4 regions of the Pantoea jilinensis genome follow, and region 1 is predicted to be linked to each of the others. Evidence: predicted binding sites of a transcription regulator. Region 1 holds the regulator's gene; each other region holds the start of a gene.
The links. Region 1 encodes LexA, which represses DNA repair genes until DNA is damaged. Its sites were predicted from a motif close to TNCTGTATGTACATACAGNA; they were not measured.
Positions count from the first base shown of each region.

Region 1 (4,184 bases):
CGCTTTGGATTGCAGCAGACGATTAAACAGATCCTGACGCGCCGGTAAACGCGGGCCGATCGCCGCCAGTCGCTGACGGGCAAAATGGATGCGTGCCACGCGAGCCAGTTTCTGGGCAATCGACTTGTCCGTACCGTGTTCCGTTGCCATGCGGCGCAGCGAGACGGTCGGCGAGAAGCGGACAAAACTGTCACGTCCGTGCCAGATGACCGCAAAGAATTTCTGCACCCCATTAAGCACACGCAGATGCGGCGTCGCTTCGCCCTGGACTTCACGTCCTGGCGCACGACCAAACATCACGGTGACCGGCAGCATCTGAATATCCAGCTCAGGATTATTGCGATGCAGGTCGAGGTAATCGTGAAAGATTTTTACCGATTCAACGCTGGGCACAAAATAGGGAAATACGCGTGGGCCATTATGAATAAACACGTGGCGCGGCAGCAGCGAACCATCAATCTCCAGCGGAATCAGCGGATCGGGCAGATGATGCCGCAGACACTGTGCGCGTAAAGTCAGTAAGTCAGCCTTCGAATCGTAAGGCAAAACATACATAATAGGTCGGGTCGGATCCAGACCATGTTCAGACACGGGATCGGCCGGAATGGCCTTACTTTTTACCAAAAAGGAGAGTGGTAAATTAAGTAATTTGTAATAGAGTTTACGCCAACCTGACATAGACAACATGAAGCCTCTTGTTAGCAAAGCGCCGCAAGCATACCAGAAAGCGCAGCGAAGATCTGTGGTGGTGCCAATTGCACGCAGCCCAGACATTGACGTCAATTGAATGAAAGGGTTCCCACATCATGGCAAATAATGCCACCGGACTTATCAGAATAGTAAAAGCCGCAGGTTACTCCTGGCAGGGACTGCGTGCCGCCTGGCAGCATGAAGCCGCCTTTCGGCAGGAAACACTGGCTGCGCTGGCCGCTATTATTATCGCGTGCTGGCTGGATGTCGATGTGATCGCCCGCATCCTCATGATTGGCGCCGTGGTGCTGGTCGTCATTGTCGAAATCCTCAATAGCGCCATTGAAGCGGTGGTTGACCGGATTGGTCAGGAACATCATCCCCTGGCAGGCCGGGCCAAAGACATGGGCTCGGCGGCGGTGCTGATCAGCATCTTACTGGCCCTGTTTGTCTGGGTCGCGCTGCTCTGGACACATTTGCGATAAGCCTTCCATAACGCGCCTGAGGGCGCGTTTTCCCTGACAATCGGTTTCCATTTCGCCAATACCTGTATATACTCACAGCGACTGTATAAACAACCAGGGGGCGGGATGAAAGCATTAACCAGCAGGCAGCAGCAGGTCTATGACCTGATTCGCGACCATATATCTTCAACGGGCATGCCGCCTACGCGTGCAGAGATCGCCGCGCAACTGGGCTTCCGTTCGCCAAATGCGGCTGAAGAGCATCTGAAAGCGCTGGCGCGTAAAGGCGTTATTGAGATCGTTTCGGGTGCATCACGCGGCATTCGTCTGTTAATGGAAGAAGAAGTTTCAGAAGGACTACCGCTGATAGGCCGGGTTGCTGCCGGTGAGCCGATCATGGCGCAGGAACATATCGAAACCCACTACAAAGTGGATCCGGGCCTGTTCAAGCCTTCTGCCGACTTCCTGCTGCGCGTCAGCGGAATGTCGATGAAAGATATCGGGATTATGGACGGCGACCTGCTCGCGGTACATAAAACCCAGGATGTGCGCAACGGTCAGGTTGTCGTGGCACGCATTGATGATGAAGTCACCGTTAAACGCTGGAAAAAGCAGGGTGCTATCGTGCATCTTCTGCCTGAAAACAGCGATTTTGACCCTATCGTGGTCGACACCCGTGCGCAGTCACTGACCATTGAAGGTCTTGCGGTTGGCGTGGTGCGTAACGGCGAGTGGCTTTGATTCTGAGGCCTGCGTGCATTCGCCTTTTCTGATGCTATTCTGTCTGCCCTAATTTTGTTGCCTGCTTTGCTGCAGCGACACTGAGCACGGAACGGCGAATGCGCTTTATCACGGCAACGGATAAAAATCTCTGGCGGCTTGCGCTGCCGATGATCCTTTCAAATATCACCGTTCCCTTACTGGGCGTGGTCGATACTGCAGTTATTGGTCATCTCGACAGCCCTGTCTATCTTGGCGGGGTTGCGGTCGGGACCACAGTGACCAGCTTCCTCTTTATGCTGCTGCTTTTCCTTCGAATGAGTACCACTGGCCTGACGGCGCAGGCGTTTGGTGCGGGCGATAAAACCGCTCTGGCACGCGCGCTGACGCAGCCGCTGATCATTGCGCTGCTGGCCGGCGTGCTGTTCATCGCATTGCGTTATCCGATTATTCAGCTGGCGACCCATCTGGTAGGTGGCAATCCTGATGTACTGGAACAGGCGGCGCTGTTTATTCAGATTCGCTGGCTCAGTGCACCTGCCACGCTGGCAAACCTGGTCATCCTGGGCTGGCTGTTGGGCGTTCAGTATGCGCGGGCGCCGGTAATCCTGCTGATAGTGGGCAATCTGGTGAACATCGTGCTCGATCTCTGGCTGGTGATGGGGCTGCACTGGGGTGTCGCGGGAGCAGCAACCGCCACGGCGCTGGCGGAGTACATCACGCTGGGCGTCGGCGGCATCATGGTCTGGCGGGTGTTAAAGCTGCGCGGTATTACGTTTAATCTGCTGAAGCAGAGCTGGCGCGGTGACAGCGGCCGACTGCTGCGACTGAACCGGGATATCATGTTGCGCTCTCTGATGCTGCAGCTCTGTTTCGCCTCGCTGACCGTGCTGGGTGCGCGGCTGGGTCCGGACGTGGTGGCGGTTAACGCGGTATTACTGATGTTCATTACCTTTACTGCCTACGCGCTGGATGGTTTTGCCTACGCGGTTGAAGCTTTTGCCGGCGAAGCGCATGGCGCAAAAGATGGCAGTAAATTGCAGCACGTCTGGCACTCAGCCTGTCGGCAGGCGGTGGTAGTCGCGCTCTTCTTCTCGCTGGTTTATGCCATTTTTGGCCCGCAGATTGTTACCCTGCTGACCTCGCTTGAGTCACTGCAGCAGACAGCTGACCGCTATCTGGTCTGGCAGATAATCATGCCGCTGATCGGCGTCTGGTGTTATCTGCTTGATGGAATGTTCATCGGGGCGACACGTGGACGCGAGATGCGTAACAGCATGGTCGTGGCGGCGGCTGGCTACTTTCTGACGCTGCTCAGCGTACCGTTGCTGGGCAACCACGGTCTCTGGCTGGCGGTGACGGTATTCCTGGCGCTGCGCGGCCTGTCACTGTGGCTCATCTGGCGTAAGCACTGGCGTCAGAACAGCTGGTTTGAGGCGTGATCCAGCAGCGCTGACTCGGGAGGATACGGATTATTCTGTATTATTCTGCATTTTTGAAATTGGCTACTACAATTAACTCTAACAAGCGAAGTTAACCCGCGCTTTGTATCGTTATTTTGTTAAGCAGCAAGATAATTATTTAACCCGAGGATTGGAGGTCTGCCATGAACAAAGATGAAGCGAGCGGCAACTGGAAGCAGTTCAAAGGCAAAATGAAAGAGAAATGGGGCAAGCTGACCGACGATGATATGCAGGTTATCGAAGGTAAACGCGATCAGCTGGTCGGTAAAATCCAGGAACGCTACGGCTATGCAAAAGATGAAGCAGAGCGCGAAGTAGCAGACTGGGAAGGCACCAATAAAGATTACCGCTGGTAATCAGCGCATTACCCGATAGCCCGCTAAAATCCTTCCGGCGCGCCTGCACCGGAACAGTACAGGGACGGAACCGCACAAGGATGTGCCCGTCAGCCGCGTTTTCCCCGCTTTTTACCCTCATCCTGATGATTATGATCGCAACTCTCATGGTGCGTGCAGGCTTCAACGACGGCACAACTTTCACATAAACCATGTGCTTCAATCACGCTGTGGCGTAATGCAAACTGCGCTTCACCCGCCAGTGTCGCGATAATCTTTTCTACGCCCTGTGCCTGTTTCTCAGTAACGGCTGCACAACGGTCACAGACCAGCATGACTGACGTATGTGCCGGTGCTTCAAAGTGGTGACACATGACGTAGCTATTGTTGGATTCCACCCGATGAATGAAACCCTGTTCCAGCAGAAAGTCCAGCGCCCGATAGACCGTGGGCGGCTTAGCCTGTGGTTCGCTGACGCGAAGTTGATCCAGCAGGTCGTAGGCGCTGATAGA
Region 1 is NZ_CP077746.1:3,784,430-3,788,613, reverse strand. It holds gene plsB (glycerol-3-phosphate 1-O-acyltransferase PlsB) at 1-678, opposite strand, end outside; gene KTJ90_RS17865 (diacylglycerol kinase) at 807-1,175, shown strand; gene lexA (transcriptional repressor LexA) at 1,281-1,895, shown strand; gene dinF (MATE family efflux transporter DinF) at 1,994-3,316, shown strand; gene KTJ90_RS17850 (CsbD family protein) at 3,481-3,693, shown strand; gene zur (zinc uptake transcriptional repressor Zur) at 3,783-4,184, opposite strand, start outside.

Region 2 (4,184 bases), 580 kb from region 1:
GTCGGCGCGGTGATTCTCGGCGTGCTGCAGAACGGTCTGGTGATGCTCTCTGTTCCCTACTACGCCATGGACATTATTAAAGGACTGGTGCTGGCTTTAGCACTGGCGATTACCTATATCCAGCGCCGCTGAGGCGCGTTTACCGGAGTTGATAACAATGCAAAAAATAACACTCTCGCTGCTGGCCCTGAGCCTGCTGAACGCCAGCGCTGCCTTCGCGGAGACCGTCACGCCGGTACCTGCGGCTATCGCCAGCCATGATGGTCCGATCCGTATTGCGGTGATCCGCAACCTTGGCTCTGATGACAACACCACCCAGTTTGTGGCCGGTGCCATTCAGCAGGGTCGCCAGCTGGGCTTTAAAGTCAGCACCTTCCTGAGCAACGGCGACGATGCGCGCTTCCAGGATTTCGTGAATCAGGCGATCAGCCAGAAATATGACGGCATCGTGCTGTCGCACGGTAAAGCGCCCTACGCCAGCGGCCTGGTGAAGCGCATTGCCGACGCGGGCATCAAGCTGTCAGTATTTGATACGCCGGTAGATAGTCCGATTCCGGGCGTCACCGTCACCGCGCAGGATGACGCTTCACTGGCGCAGCTGTCGCTGGGTCAGCTTATCCATGATTTCAACGGCAAGGCGAATATCGTCAAGCTGTGGGTTGCCGGTTTTCCGCCGATGGAACGCCGCCAGGTGGTCTATGAAAAGCTGCTGAAAGAGAATCCGGGCATTCATCAGCTGGAGTCGATTGGCGCAGTTTCAACAGACGTGCAGGGCGACACCGCCAACAAAATTGGTGCGATTCTGGCGAAATACCCGAAAGGCAAAATCGACGCAATCTGGGGTGCCTGGGATGCCTTCAGCCAGGGCGCTTACAAAGCGCTGCAGGAGAATGGCAGGACCGAGATCAAGCTCTACAGTATTGATGTCTCGAATCAGGATTTGCAGCTGATGCGTGAGAAGAACAGCCCGTGGGTGCAGACGGTAGCAGTCGACCCTAAAACCATTGGCGCGGTGAATATGCGGCTGGTGGCGAAGAAGATTGCCGGTGAAGAGACGCCTGCGACTTACCAGTTTAAAGCGGCATCGATCTCTCAGCAGCAGCTCGGCAGCCAGCCTGGCGCAGTGAACGTCGCGTCGCTGAACAAGATCATTCCGGGCTGGGGCAGCAATGAGGATTTCGTCGCGCCGTGGTTTGCTACCCTGGCGGCGAAATATAAGAAATAATCCGGCGTCAGCCTTGCCGAACGGTGAGGCTGACCGTTACAGACCCAGCAGAAGTTGACGCTCAAGCTGGGGATCGACCATGGTGACATGCAGTCCCACCAGCCGCACGCCGCGCCCGGCACGACGCTCATCCCAGGTTTTCCGGGCGATGGCAATCATGTCCTCTTTATTCAGTACCGGCCAGATATGCTCCTGGGTCGTCTGCTGAAAATCACTGAACTTGAGTTTAACGCCCTGACGCGCCACCTGCCTGTCGGGTCGGATCTGCGTCAGCCGGCGATCCAGCTCGGCATAGAGAAAATCGATAATCTCCAGGCAGGCATCCCAGTCGCTGATATCTTCCGCCAGCGTGCGTTCCACCCCCAGCGATTTACGCTCGCGCTCCACAATGACGCTGCGGTCATCAATGCCATTGCTGCGCTCCCACAGCACCCGGCCAAACTTACCAAAGCGCTTTAACAGTAGCGCCAGATCGGCCTTCTGCACGTCACCGCAGGTCACCAGCCCCATCTCCTCCAGCTTTTTGGCCGAGACTTTGCCAACACCGGGGATCTTCGCCAGCGGCAGCGTCAGCAAAAAACCGGCCATCTCCGGCGGCGTAATCACGAACTGCCCATCGGGCTTATTCAGGTCAGAGGCAATCTTTGCCAGAAACTTAATCGGCGCGATGCCCGCTGAAGCGGTCAGCCCGGTTTCACGGTAGATGGTGGCGCGGATCGCCTGCGCCATCAGTGTGGCAGAGCCGTGACAGTGCGGGCTGTCGGTGACATCCAGATAGGCTTCATCAAGGGAGAGCGGTTCAATCAGCGGGGTGTAGCGGGTAAAGATGTCGCGAATTTGTGCGGAGGCTTCTTTGTAGGCATCGAAACGTCCTGGCAACAAACGGAGATGCGGGCATAGCTTGAGGGCCATGCCAGTTGGCATCGCGCTGCGCACGCCATATTTGCGGGCCGGATAGTTGGCGGTGCTGATGACGCCACGACGTTCACGGCTGCCACCAATCGCGATCGGGATGTCGCGCAGCTGGGGATTATCACGCATCTCCACCGCGGCATAGAAGCAGTCCATATCGACATGAATGATTTTACGCATACCCCCTCCGGCACTGGATAAGTATACAGTTGGCAGGGGTAACTGCAATATTTGTCGCGCCCACAATTAAAGTTTACAAATTTGTGGCCGAATATCCTTCAGTAAATCGCGAATCTGGCTGCCAGCGTCTTGCTAAAAAAACAGACAATGTTTAATGTTGCGCTGCGATAGCGGACAGTTCCGATAATGCAAACAGAGACGCACAATTTGCGTCATGTTCTATTCACCTCAAGGTATACACAGCATGGGCAAAATCGCACTCCTGTTTGCGATGATTTTACTGCCAGCCCTCAGCATGGCAATGACACCCGAACCCGTCCAGACAGCGGCACCGGTCAGCAAAGAATTAAAGAAACAGTTACTGGGTACCCCGGTCTATATCCAGATCTTCAAGGAAGAACGCACCCTCGAACTCTACGGCAAAATCGGTAATGAATACCGCCTGCTGGATACCTACCGCATCTGTAACTTTTCTGGCGGCCTCGGCCCGAAACGCCGTGAAGGCGATTTCAAAAGCCCGGAAGGTTTTTACAACGTGAAGCTGAATCAGCTGAAGCCGGATAGCCGTTTTTATCGCGCGATCAACATTGGCTTCCCGAATCAGTTCGATCGTAATCAGGGCTACAGCGGCAACTACCTGATGATTCATGGCGACTGTAAGTCAATTGGCTGCTATGCCATGACGAACGCCTATATGGATGAGATTTTTACTTATGTGAACGCGGCGCTGCGTAATGGCCAGCAGGATGTCAGCATCAGCATCTATCCGTTCCGCATGACTGACAGCAACATGCAGCGTCACCGCTACTCCAGCGATGCCAGTTTCTGGCAGCAGCTCCAGCCCGGATACGCTTATTTTGCTAAATATCACCAGCCGCCGACGGTCAACGTCGCCAGCGGTAAATATGTGATGAACAGCAGCCCGGCACCGGTTTTAGCCAGTCCCGAAGCGGCCTCCCGTTCATTCCTGGCGCTCTCCAAGGCAGAATAACGCCCATTCACCTGGCGCAATCCGCTGCCAGGTTTCATTGGCCGTCAGTGGCTGCGTAGCAATCACCGTCACCACGTCATGCGGCGTGGTGTGCTGCTGAAAATCAACCTCCACATCCTGATCCAGTAACTGCGCCCGGCCAAAGGGTGCACGACGGGTGATCCAGAAGAGGTTGGTGGAGCAAAAGGCCATCAGATATCGCCCGTCTGACAGCAGCATGTTAAACACGCCCTTCTGCCGCAGCGTGCCAGCCAGCTCCCCGATAAAACGAAACACCGCAGGCCAGTTGCCCGGCGTGCGTGGATAGCGCGTCGCCAGCTGATGCAGGATCCAGCAAAACGCCTTCTCGCTGTCCGTTTCGCCTACCGGCCGGAATGTGCCGGTCTCCAGTTGCCGATACCCCTTGAGCTGTCCGTTGTGCGCATAGGTCCAGTGACGGCCCCACAGCTCACGGGTAAACGGATGGGTGTTTTCCAGCGACACCTGACCACGATTCGCCTGGCGGATATGCGCCACCACCGAATGTGATTTTATCGGGTATTCCTGCACCAGACGCGCAATCGGTGAGTTAAAGCTCGGCAGCGGATCTTTAAACGTACGGCAGCCTTTATCTTCGTAAAAGGTAATGCCCCAGCCATCTTTGTGAGGCCCGGTCCCACCGCCACGCTGAACCAGTCCGGTAAAGCTGAAACAGATATCCGTGGGAACATTGGCGCTCATCCCGAGCAATTCGCACATAGCCACCGCCTCTGATTAAGTGGCCTCCGCCTGTGGGAGGCCAGCGCTGTTACTTCACCATCTCTTTTTCGATCAGCAGCATCAGGATGTGGATCACTTTAATGTGGATCTCCTGAATGCGATCGGCATAACCAAAGT
Region 2 is NZ_CP077746.1:3,205,367-3,209,550, forward strand. It holds gene KTJ90_RS15180 (ABC transporter permease) at 1-132, shown strand, start outside; gene KTJ90_RS15185 (sugar ABC transporter substrate-binding protein) at 158-1,225, shown strand; gene dinB (DNA polymerase IV) at 1,262-2,317, opposite strand; gene dpaA (peptidoglycan meso-diaminopimelic acid protein amidase) at 2,562-3,308, shown strand; gene KTJ90_RS15200 (class II glutamine amidotransferase) at 3,279-4,046, opposite strand; gene lpcA (D-sedoheptulose 7-phosphate isomerase) at 4,096-4,184, opposite strand, start outside.
Region 2: dinB (DNA polymerase IV) is a predicted target of LexA. The motif match lies at 2,329-2,348, and genes of this name have one in related genera.

Region 3 (4,184 bases), 1.0 Mb from region 1:
GGGAAAAGTCGGGGAAATCGCCTGCCAGCGGGGAATTGATGGCAGGCGATTAAACAGGGCACTTAACGTTCAATGATTGTTGAAACCTCATCGCTGTTAATCTGCACCATGTGACCCGTCTGATCCGTGTACTCAACCAGACCGGTCTCTTTATCAATGCTTGGCTTACCTTCGGTCATAATCATACGACCATCTTTAGTCGCCATGACATAATCAGAACTGCATCCACTTAAGAATGCTGCGGTTACCATCACCAGTGCTACTCCTGCCAACCCTTTCATCACGCCTTATCCTCACAAATGGTCACGTGCAAACAGTGTAGTAATAAATGTTTTTGCCGGCAGGGTTAATCGCAGAAATCTGAAAGTAACCGGGCGAGCAGGCTCGCCCTTGACTTTATCAGGCGTGCTTTTTCTTACTGCGCATCAGGTTAAGACACTCAACCGCCATCGAGAAGAACATCGCGAAATAAATGTAACCTTTTGGTACATGGACCGCAAAACTCTCCAGAATCAGGGTAAAACCGACCAGAATCAGGAAGGAGAGGGCCAGCATTTTCACCGACGGATGGCGTTCAACAAACTCACCAATGGCGCGCGCGGCGAACATCATCATCAGCACCGCAATGACGACGGCTGCCATCATAATGAACAGATGATCGGAGAGGCCGATAGCGGTGATAACAGAGTCGAGACTGAAAATAATGTCGAGCATCATAATCTGTACAATCGCGCCGAGGAACGAATGAACGCGGGTGTTATGTTCGCCTTCACTGCCTTCGATCGTTTCATGGATTTCCATGCTCGATTTCCACAGCAGAAACAGTCCACCAAACAGCAGAATCAGATCGCGCGCCGAAAACGCATGATCCATCAGCGTAAACAGCGGATTAGTCAGACGGGCAACCCACGCAATAGAGGCCAGCAGGCCAAGACGCATCAGCATCGCGCCCATCAGACCAATGCGACGTGCGCTGGCTTGCTGGTGTTTTGGCAGTTTAGCGACCACCAGCGACAGGAAAATGATGTTATCAATACCCAGCACCACCTCAAGGATGGTCAGGGTGCCCAGCGCCAGCCAGGCGTTGGGATCAGAAATCCACTCAAACATACCGACATTCAATCCTAAACGAAAAGTAAACGGCGATTATACGCATTCAATTCACCGAACTCCCACAAAATTGCGATTAGCCAGCGCGAGTGGCGCGATTCATAAGAAAAAATGCCGCGCCAGCAGTGGCCCGGTGAAGCTTTTTTTAAGGTAGAAGCCGCGCGGTAAGGTCATAATTGGCTGGCCCTGATCGCCAATACCTTCTGTCAGCGCCTTACTGTTGGCGGCTTTCGGGCGGATTTGCAACCAGGCGCCATGTCGTGCGGTAATCTGCTCAACGCGTCCCAGTACAATCATATCCATCAACTCTTCCCAGTCCTGACGCAGCATCTCATCTTCTTCTGCATCCGGGCTCCATAACAGCGGCGCGCCCACACGACGTTCCCGCAGCGGAATCTCACGCCCGCCTTCAACCGGAATCCACAACACCCGCGCCAGTTTATGGCGCACATGACTGGTGAGCCAGGTGACGCCGCTGTTGCCGGTCAGCGGGGCGACGCAGACAAAGGTGGTTTCCAGCGGTTTTCCCTGCGCATCAATCGGGATGGTTTTCAGTTCGATACCCAGATGGGCAAAGTCCTGTTCCGCTTTGCTGCCCGCGCTGGCACCAAGATGTAACTCCAGCAGCATGCCGACCCAGCCTTTATCACGTTTAAGATCCGCAGGCATGGGCAGCCCGGCGCGAGCGGCCAGCGTTTCCAGTGTTAAGCCGGCTAAATCCTGCGCACGCGCCAGCAGGCTGGCTTCATCGTCAGGTGGTCCTGGCAGGTAACTCATGTTGATAACTCGCAATGATTAAAATTTATACAGTTGCGGGTGAGGAAATCCTTTCACTAAAATTCACCGCATCAGGGATCGATAATAACATGATAGATCGCACTTTTTTTAACGGATAACCCTTGCGCCATCATCAGGCAGGCATTGTTATCCCAGCTTACGCGCAACAATGAACAGGATCTCCATCCCGGTTATCCACAGAAAAATGGGATAACCCCCGTATTGGTGCGGTACTGGTTCCATTTACAGCCTTGACTTTTCTTTGTCTGAGCATAATTTCGCCGCTCTGACCTAATCCTGAGCGATTATCTGTGGATAAAAAAGAGTGTGGTTATCTTTTAATCAATTGTCAGTTTTCGCGAGAATATTGGCAGTTTAGGAAAGTCTCAGGGAGAGCCAGAATGATTTATTTTCATTAAATATCATAATTATGCGTTGTTGATTCTTTTGAGTCATTCTGCGAGCAGTGAAAATGTTATTCAGTTAACTCCCGCGTTCTGCACAAAGCTATCCACAGAAAAAGTGAATAAGATTGATCTTTTTCACGCTGTTTGTTTATAACTTTGCCGTTTTCTGTGAGTTATCCCGCATTTGATGGTCTGATACCCCATGAATCCAGTGGTTTACCGCCTGTAAGGAGTGTGAAACAATCAGCCCATTCAAATTTTGCTTTGAGGTAGTCCGGTGATCGATGATGATGGCTACCGCCCGAATGTTGGTATCGTAATCTGTAACCGGCAGGGACAAGTGTTATGGGCCAGGCGCTTTGGACAGCACTCCTGGCAATTTCCTCAGGGAGGCATCAATCCCGGTGAAACCGCAGAACAGGCGATGTATCGCGAACTGTTCGAAGAAGTCGGATTGCATCGGAAAGATGTTCGAATACTTGCCTCTACCCGCAACTGGTTACGTTACAAGTTGCCAAAACGTTTGGTGCGTTGGGACACAAAGCCGGTATGTATCGGCCAGAAACAAAAGTGGTTTCTTCTGCAGTTAATGTGTAATGACGCGGATATCAATGTGCAGCGCAGCAGCACGCCTGAATTTGATGGCTGGCGCTGGGTCAGCTTCTGGTATCCGGTGCGTCAGGTTGTCTCCTTCAAGCGCGATGTTTATCGTCGGGTGATGAAGGAATTCGCTGGCGTGGTGATGTCTATGCAGGAGAGTGCGGGGCAGCGAAATAATCCTGCCCATCGTCGTAAGAGAGGATAGGCCACGCCCTTTATGCTCACTCAGTTGCGTGAAATTGTAGAAAAAGTGGCGAGTGCGCCGCGTCTCAATGAAGCACTCGACATCCTGGTCAATGAGATCTGTCTGGCGATGGATACGGAAGTCTGTTCCGTTTACCTCGCCGACCAGGACCGTCGCTGCTATTACCTGATGGCGACGCGCGGACTCAAAAAACCGCGTGGCCGCACCGTAACGCTGGCTTTCGACGAGGGTATCGTCGGTTTAGTGGGCCGTCTGGCCGAACCGATTAACCTTGCTGACGCCCAAAGCCATCCCAGCTTCAAATATATCCCCGCAGTGAAAGAGGAGCGCTATCGCTCCTTCCTCGGTGTGCCTGTTATCAGCCGCCGCCAGCTCCTTGGCGTGCTGGTGGTGCAGCAGCGCGAACACCGTCAGTTTGATGAAAGCGAAGAGTCATTTCTGGTCACGCTGGCTACGCAGATGGCGGCTTTGCTGTCGCAATCTCAAATGGGCCAACTGTTTGGCCAGTTCCGACAGACCCGGGTGCGTGCGATTGCGGCAGCGCCTGGCGTGGCGGTAGCACCAGGCTGGGTCGATGAGACGCAGCCACTGCTTGATCAGGTCTCAGCCGCCTCAGCGCTGGATGTTCATCGTGAACGTGAGCGTCTGTCGCTCGCCATGAGCGAAGCAACCAATGAATTTCGCCGTTTCAGCAAACGTTTCAGCGCCAGCGCACAAAAAGAGAGCGCGGCCATTTTCGATCTCTACTCTCACCTGTTAACCGATGCCCGTCTGAAGAAAGATCTGTTCGATGAGATCGAGCGCGGATCGGTCGCGGAATGGGCGGTGAAACAGGTGATCGAGAAGTTTGCTGAACAGTTCGCCAGCCTGACTGACAACTACCTGCGTGAACGTGCAGGCGATCTGCGGGTGCTGGGCCAGCGCCTGCTGTTCCACCTCGATGACACCCTGGTCGGCACCAATGCCTGGCCGGAACGCTTTGTGCTGGTGGCCGATGAGCTGACCGCCACGACCTTAGCTGAGCTGCCGCAGGAGCGGCTGGCGGGCGTAGTGGTGCGTGACGGTGCAGCCAACTCCCATGCGGC
Region 3 is NZ_CP077746.1:812,128-816,311, forward strand. It holds gene KTJ90_RS03885 (YgdI/YgdR family lipoprotein) at 63-281, opposite strand; gene KTJ90_RS03890 (TerC family protein) at 400-1,110, opposite strand; gene mutH (DNA mismatch repair protein MutH) at 1,210-1,887, opposite strand; gene rppH (RNA pyrophosphohydrolase) at 2,572-3,099, shown strand; gene ptsP (phosphoenolpyruvate--protein phosphotransferase) at 3,112-4,184, shown strand, end outside.
Region 3: mutH (DNA mismatch repair protein MutH) is a predicted target of LexA. The motif match lies at 2,119-2,138, and genes of this name have one in related genera.

Region 4 (4,184 bases), 1.6 Mb from region 1:
CCCGGTATTTCCTGAAAAGCGCGACCCGGTTGATATCTGGCTGGTGCTCCATCCGGATCTGCAAAAAGTCGCACGTATCAGGGCAGTGATTACGGCGCTGGAGCAGTGCTTTGCGGAAGAAACCAGGTTAAAAGAAATTTAGCAGACCTTGCGGTTTCAGTAGCTGAGGAAAACCACCCAACCTACTTAACCGCCGCCACCGGCAAATCCGTTACCCGCGTGGTATAGGCAGGTGACAGCATCTCGCGCTTCATCGCCCAGGCCTTGTTGATCCCCTGCCCGGCAAACCAGAGTTTGCCGCTGCCGCTTTTGTTAATCTTATCGATCAGCGTCATCAGCTCTTCGCTATTGCGGCGTGGCTGATGTTCGTCAAACAGATCAAGCTGGGCCACGCCATGGCTGAAAAAATCTCCCAGTACGATGCCCGCTTTCATGTAGCGATGCCCCTCAATCCAGATGTTATCCAGACACGCCATTGCAACGCCGACAATGTCGCGCGTGTCCTGCGTCGGGATCAGCAACTGACCGGTAGACTGATTACCATAAAAGGGTTCATCCGTAGCATGGGGGCTGGTACGCACAAAGACCCCTACCTGACGGCAATATTGATTGTCACGACGTAGTTTCTCTGCCGCACGTTCAGCATAGGCGCAGACGGCTTCGCGCATCTGGTCGTAGCTGGAAATACGGCTGCCGAACGAACGCGAACACATGATCTGCTGTTTATCCGGCATCACCGACTCCAGCTCCAGGCAGGATTCACCACGCAGCTCTCTGACGGTACGTTCCAGCACTACGCTGAACTGTTTGCGAATAGACTCGGTGCTTTGGCAGGCCAGATCTTTCGCCGTCGTAATGCCCATGGCGTTGAGCCGCTTGCCGATACGGTGACCGACACCCCAGACCTCAGCCACATCGACGAGTGCCAGTAGCTTTTTCTGCCGTTCGGGATCCGACAGATCGACAATGCCGCCGGTTTTGCTCCACTTTTTGGCCGCAAAATTCGCCAGTTTGGCCAGCGTTTTGGTCTGTGCAATGCCAACGCCCACCGTCAGATGGGTCTCTTTGCGTATCCGCTCTCTGACCTGGTGACCAAAGCTCTCCAGCGCCATACAGTTCTGCACGCCGGTGAGATCCATAAAGGCCTCATCGATCGAGTAGATCTCCACCGACGGCGCCATCTCTTCCAGAATCGTCATCACCCGAAGGCTCATGTCGGCGTAAAGCGCGTAATTTGAGCTGAAAACCTGTACATTGTGATGGGTCAGCGCTTCGCGCATTTTGAAATAGGGCGCGCCCATTTTGATGCCGGCTTTCTTCGCCTCGGCGCTGCGCGCAATCACACAGCCGTCGTTGTTCGATAGCACGACGACGGGCTTGCCTTTAAGGTCAGGCCGGAAAACGGTTTCGCACGACGCATAAAAGCAGTTCACATCCACCAGCGCGAACATGCTCAATGTGTCGCTTTAATCACAAACGTCACTACGCCAAACACCTCCAGCGCATCTTCGGTCTGGATAGCGATCGGTTTAAATTTGGTGTTCATCGGCATCAGTTGCAGGCAGGGATGAAGCTGAAGACGTTTAACGGTGAATTCACCGTCGACGGCAGCGACCACGATATCGCCGTGTGAGGCGGTGAGCGAGCTGTCGACGACCAGCATGTCACCATCATTGATGCCCGCCTCAATCATTGATTCACCGCTGACCCGCACAAAATAGGTGGCGCTGGGATGCTGAACCATGAGCGCATTGAGATCGATACGTTGTTCGACATAATCCTGCGCCGGTGAGGGAAATCCACACGGCACACGTTCGATATAAAGCGGTAAAGACATGACGGCGCGGACGTCCGCAGGTTTAATGAATTCCACAATTACACTCCTTTTTCAGATTACTGTATATAAATACAGTAATAGCTAATCCCCCTTTTAATCAAGTGACGTGGACCCCTTTTACGCGAAGAGATTGATGGTAATGCACTTTTTTTTAACCGTTTTTCTCTTACTGGTGTGAGAATAAACGGAAACAGGTTACTTTCGCCGCACTGCGGTAATAGTCTCGCTTTTTACTTACAGTCACGCCTCTTATAAATTAATCCGCCGATTATTTTGACTTAAGGAAAATCCGACAACGACTCTCTGGCATGGGGTGAGGTTTGAATATTTAGCGCGGGCTGGTTATTCTGCCTTTTTAAAGCATGGAGGGGTTATGGCAGACGACGATCGCATCAAACATCTGGAAGAGGTAGTCGCACAGTTAACCGTTGAGACGACGGTATTAAAAGCGATACTCGGTCAGCAAATTGCACTGAATAATCTCAATTACAAAGGGAAGTTTGACGATGTACTGGCGGCGCTGGCGAAAGAATATGCCGAACGCGGTCTGGAGGAAGGTAATAATCAGGCCATCCATGATGCCCTGCGTGAATATATTAAATATGAACCGCCCGCAATGGAATAAGCAAACGCTGGGCAACGTTCGCTTGCCGACGACGTTATCGGCTCCTGAACGCTGCCCTTCCCTGATCGGCCTGCTTCAGCAGCCGTTTCAGGCGAAGCGGTCAGAGATTAAGGCTGGCTGTCACTCTCCAGCGCATCCTGAATCGCATCGGCCAGATTACCAATTTCATTCGCCACAGCCTGCAGGTCCCAGGAGGTTTTTGAGCCGGTTGCCGACGTAGAAGCGCTGACGGACTCCTTTGCCACTGACAGCGCGGCCGCCACAGCAACTGAACGTTTATGTTGTTCCTGAGTCACGCCCGCAGGCGGAATCGCGAAATAGTCGTGAACCATGATCATTTCCTTGTGATGAATAAGAGGCCACCTTAGCTTTCTGCATCAGGCGTGGGAAGTGAATTATGCAGCCTGTGCCGTCAGAAGCACAAGATTGCAGCAGCCTGCCACCGCACTCTGACACTGCTCTCCATTTGTGGTGTAAAAAGCTGTACAGCTTTTGCTAAAATTCTCCTGAAAAACCGTTTTCACCCCGTCAGACAATCCGGGTAAAAAACGCAGAAACGGCCGCCTCAAAAAAACCCGCCTGACAAAAAAACTCATAACTTATTGTATTAGTTTAATTAAATAAAAAAATCGCATTCAGCGCACTTTACCACGGCTTATACCAGGCTAAAAAAATGAAATATTCTGTCAAATTTTCTTGTACAACTTTTAAATTGCTGTATAACTTTATCTCGTGATGTTAAATCACTTGTAACGAGGTGCTTTGCACCGCATCTGAAGGTGTTGTGGATTTCCACCTTCAGATGCAATTTTTTTGCGTCAGCCGGCAACCGGCTATCAACCGACGCACACTCCCCAATTCTTTATGAGGCCTGACATGCAAACAACAATGAATACAGAGTCTCAGATTTCTGATTACTTTATGAACTCTGGCGCCGCGATGACGACAGAAAAACAGGTTATCGCTGCGGTTCACGCTGAACTCGCCCATTCAAAAGCCCATGTCTCAGATAAAGACATTGTGCTGGGCCTGATTCATCGCCTGGAGAGCGAGCGTGACGTAGTTAAGCAGGATATTTACCGTCAGGCTCTGGAACACGTTTTGCAACGTGCAACGGCCACCAGTGAAAGCTGAATTGTTAAACAGCTATAGCGGAAGTGAGGATGCTTTCCCGTACTGAATCAGCCCCTTTTAATGGGGGCTTTTTTATCTCTTCTGCACTGAGTCATATGTCACTTTCTCATCGTTGATATTGCCTGTCCTGTCGTACCAGATATAGCTCCGAAAATGACCTATTTCCCCGCTTTTTTTACCGTAAATTCCGATTAATTGCTCTCGTTTCGCTTTATTTATCCGATATCTGTGTCCAGGCTTTTCCTGCATCTACTGCAAACACAGGCGAGGAAAATAGCTATGTTTCATCATTCATCAAAACTTCAATTCCCGGTTCGTGTAGAGAAGCCCGACCCAGAGTTTGCCATGCTGTTACAGCAAGCCATCGGCGGCGTCGAAGGTGAGATTCGTGTAGCGATGCAATACTTTTTCCAGGCGATGGGCGCGCGAGGTGATGCGCGGATTCGGGATCTGCTGATCTCCACCGCCACCGAAGAGCTGAGTCATATCGAAATGCTGGGCTACGCTGTGGCGCTGAACCTTGAAGGCGCACCGCTCTCTTACCAGGAAGCATCAGCCAAAGACCCGGTGGTTAATGCCATTCTGGGC
Region 4 is NZ_CP077746.1:2,217,711-2,221,894, forward strand. It holds gene KTJ90_RS10450 (LysR family transcriptional regulator) at 1-142, shown strand, start outside; gene umuC (DNA polymerase Y subunit UmuC family protein) at 183-1,451, opposite strand; gene umuD (translesion error-prone DNA polymerase V autoproteolytic subunit) at 1,454-1,873, opposite strand; gene KTJ90_RS10465 (hypothetical protein) at 2,211-2,462, shown strand; gene KTJ90_RS10470 (hypothetical protein) at 2,570-2,794, opposite strand; gene KTJ90_RS10475 (biofilm development regulator YmgB/AriR family protein) at 3,402-3,596, shown strand; gene KTJ90_RS10480 (manganese catalase family protein) at 3,876-4,184, shown strand, end outside.
Region 4: umuD (translesion error-prone DNA polymerase V autoproteolytic subunit) is a predicted target of LexA. The motif match lies at 1,895-1,914, and genes of this name have one in related genera.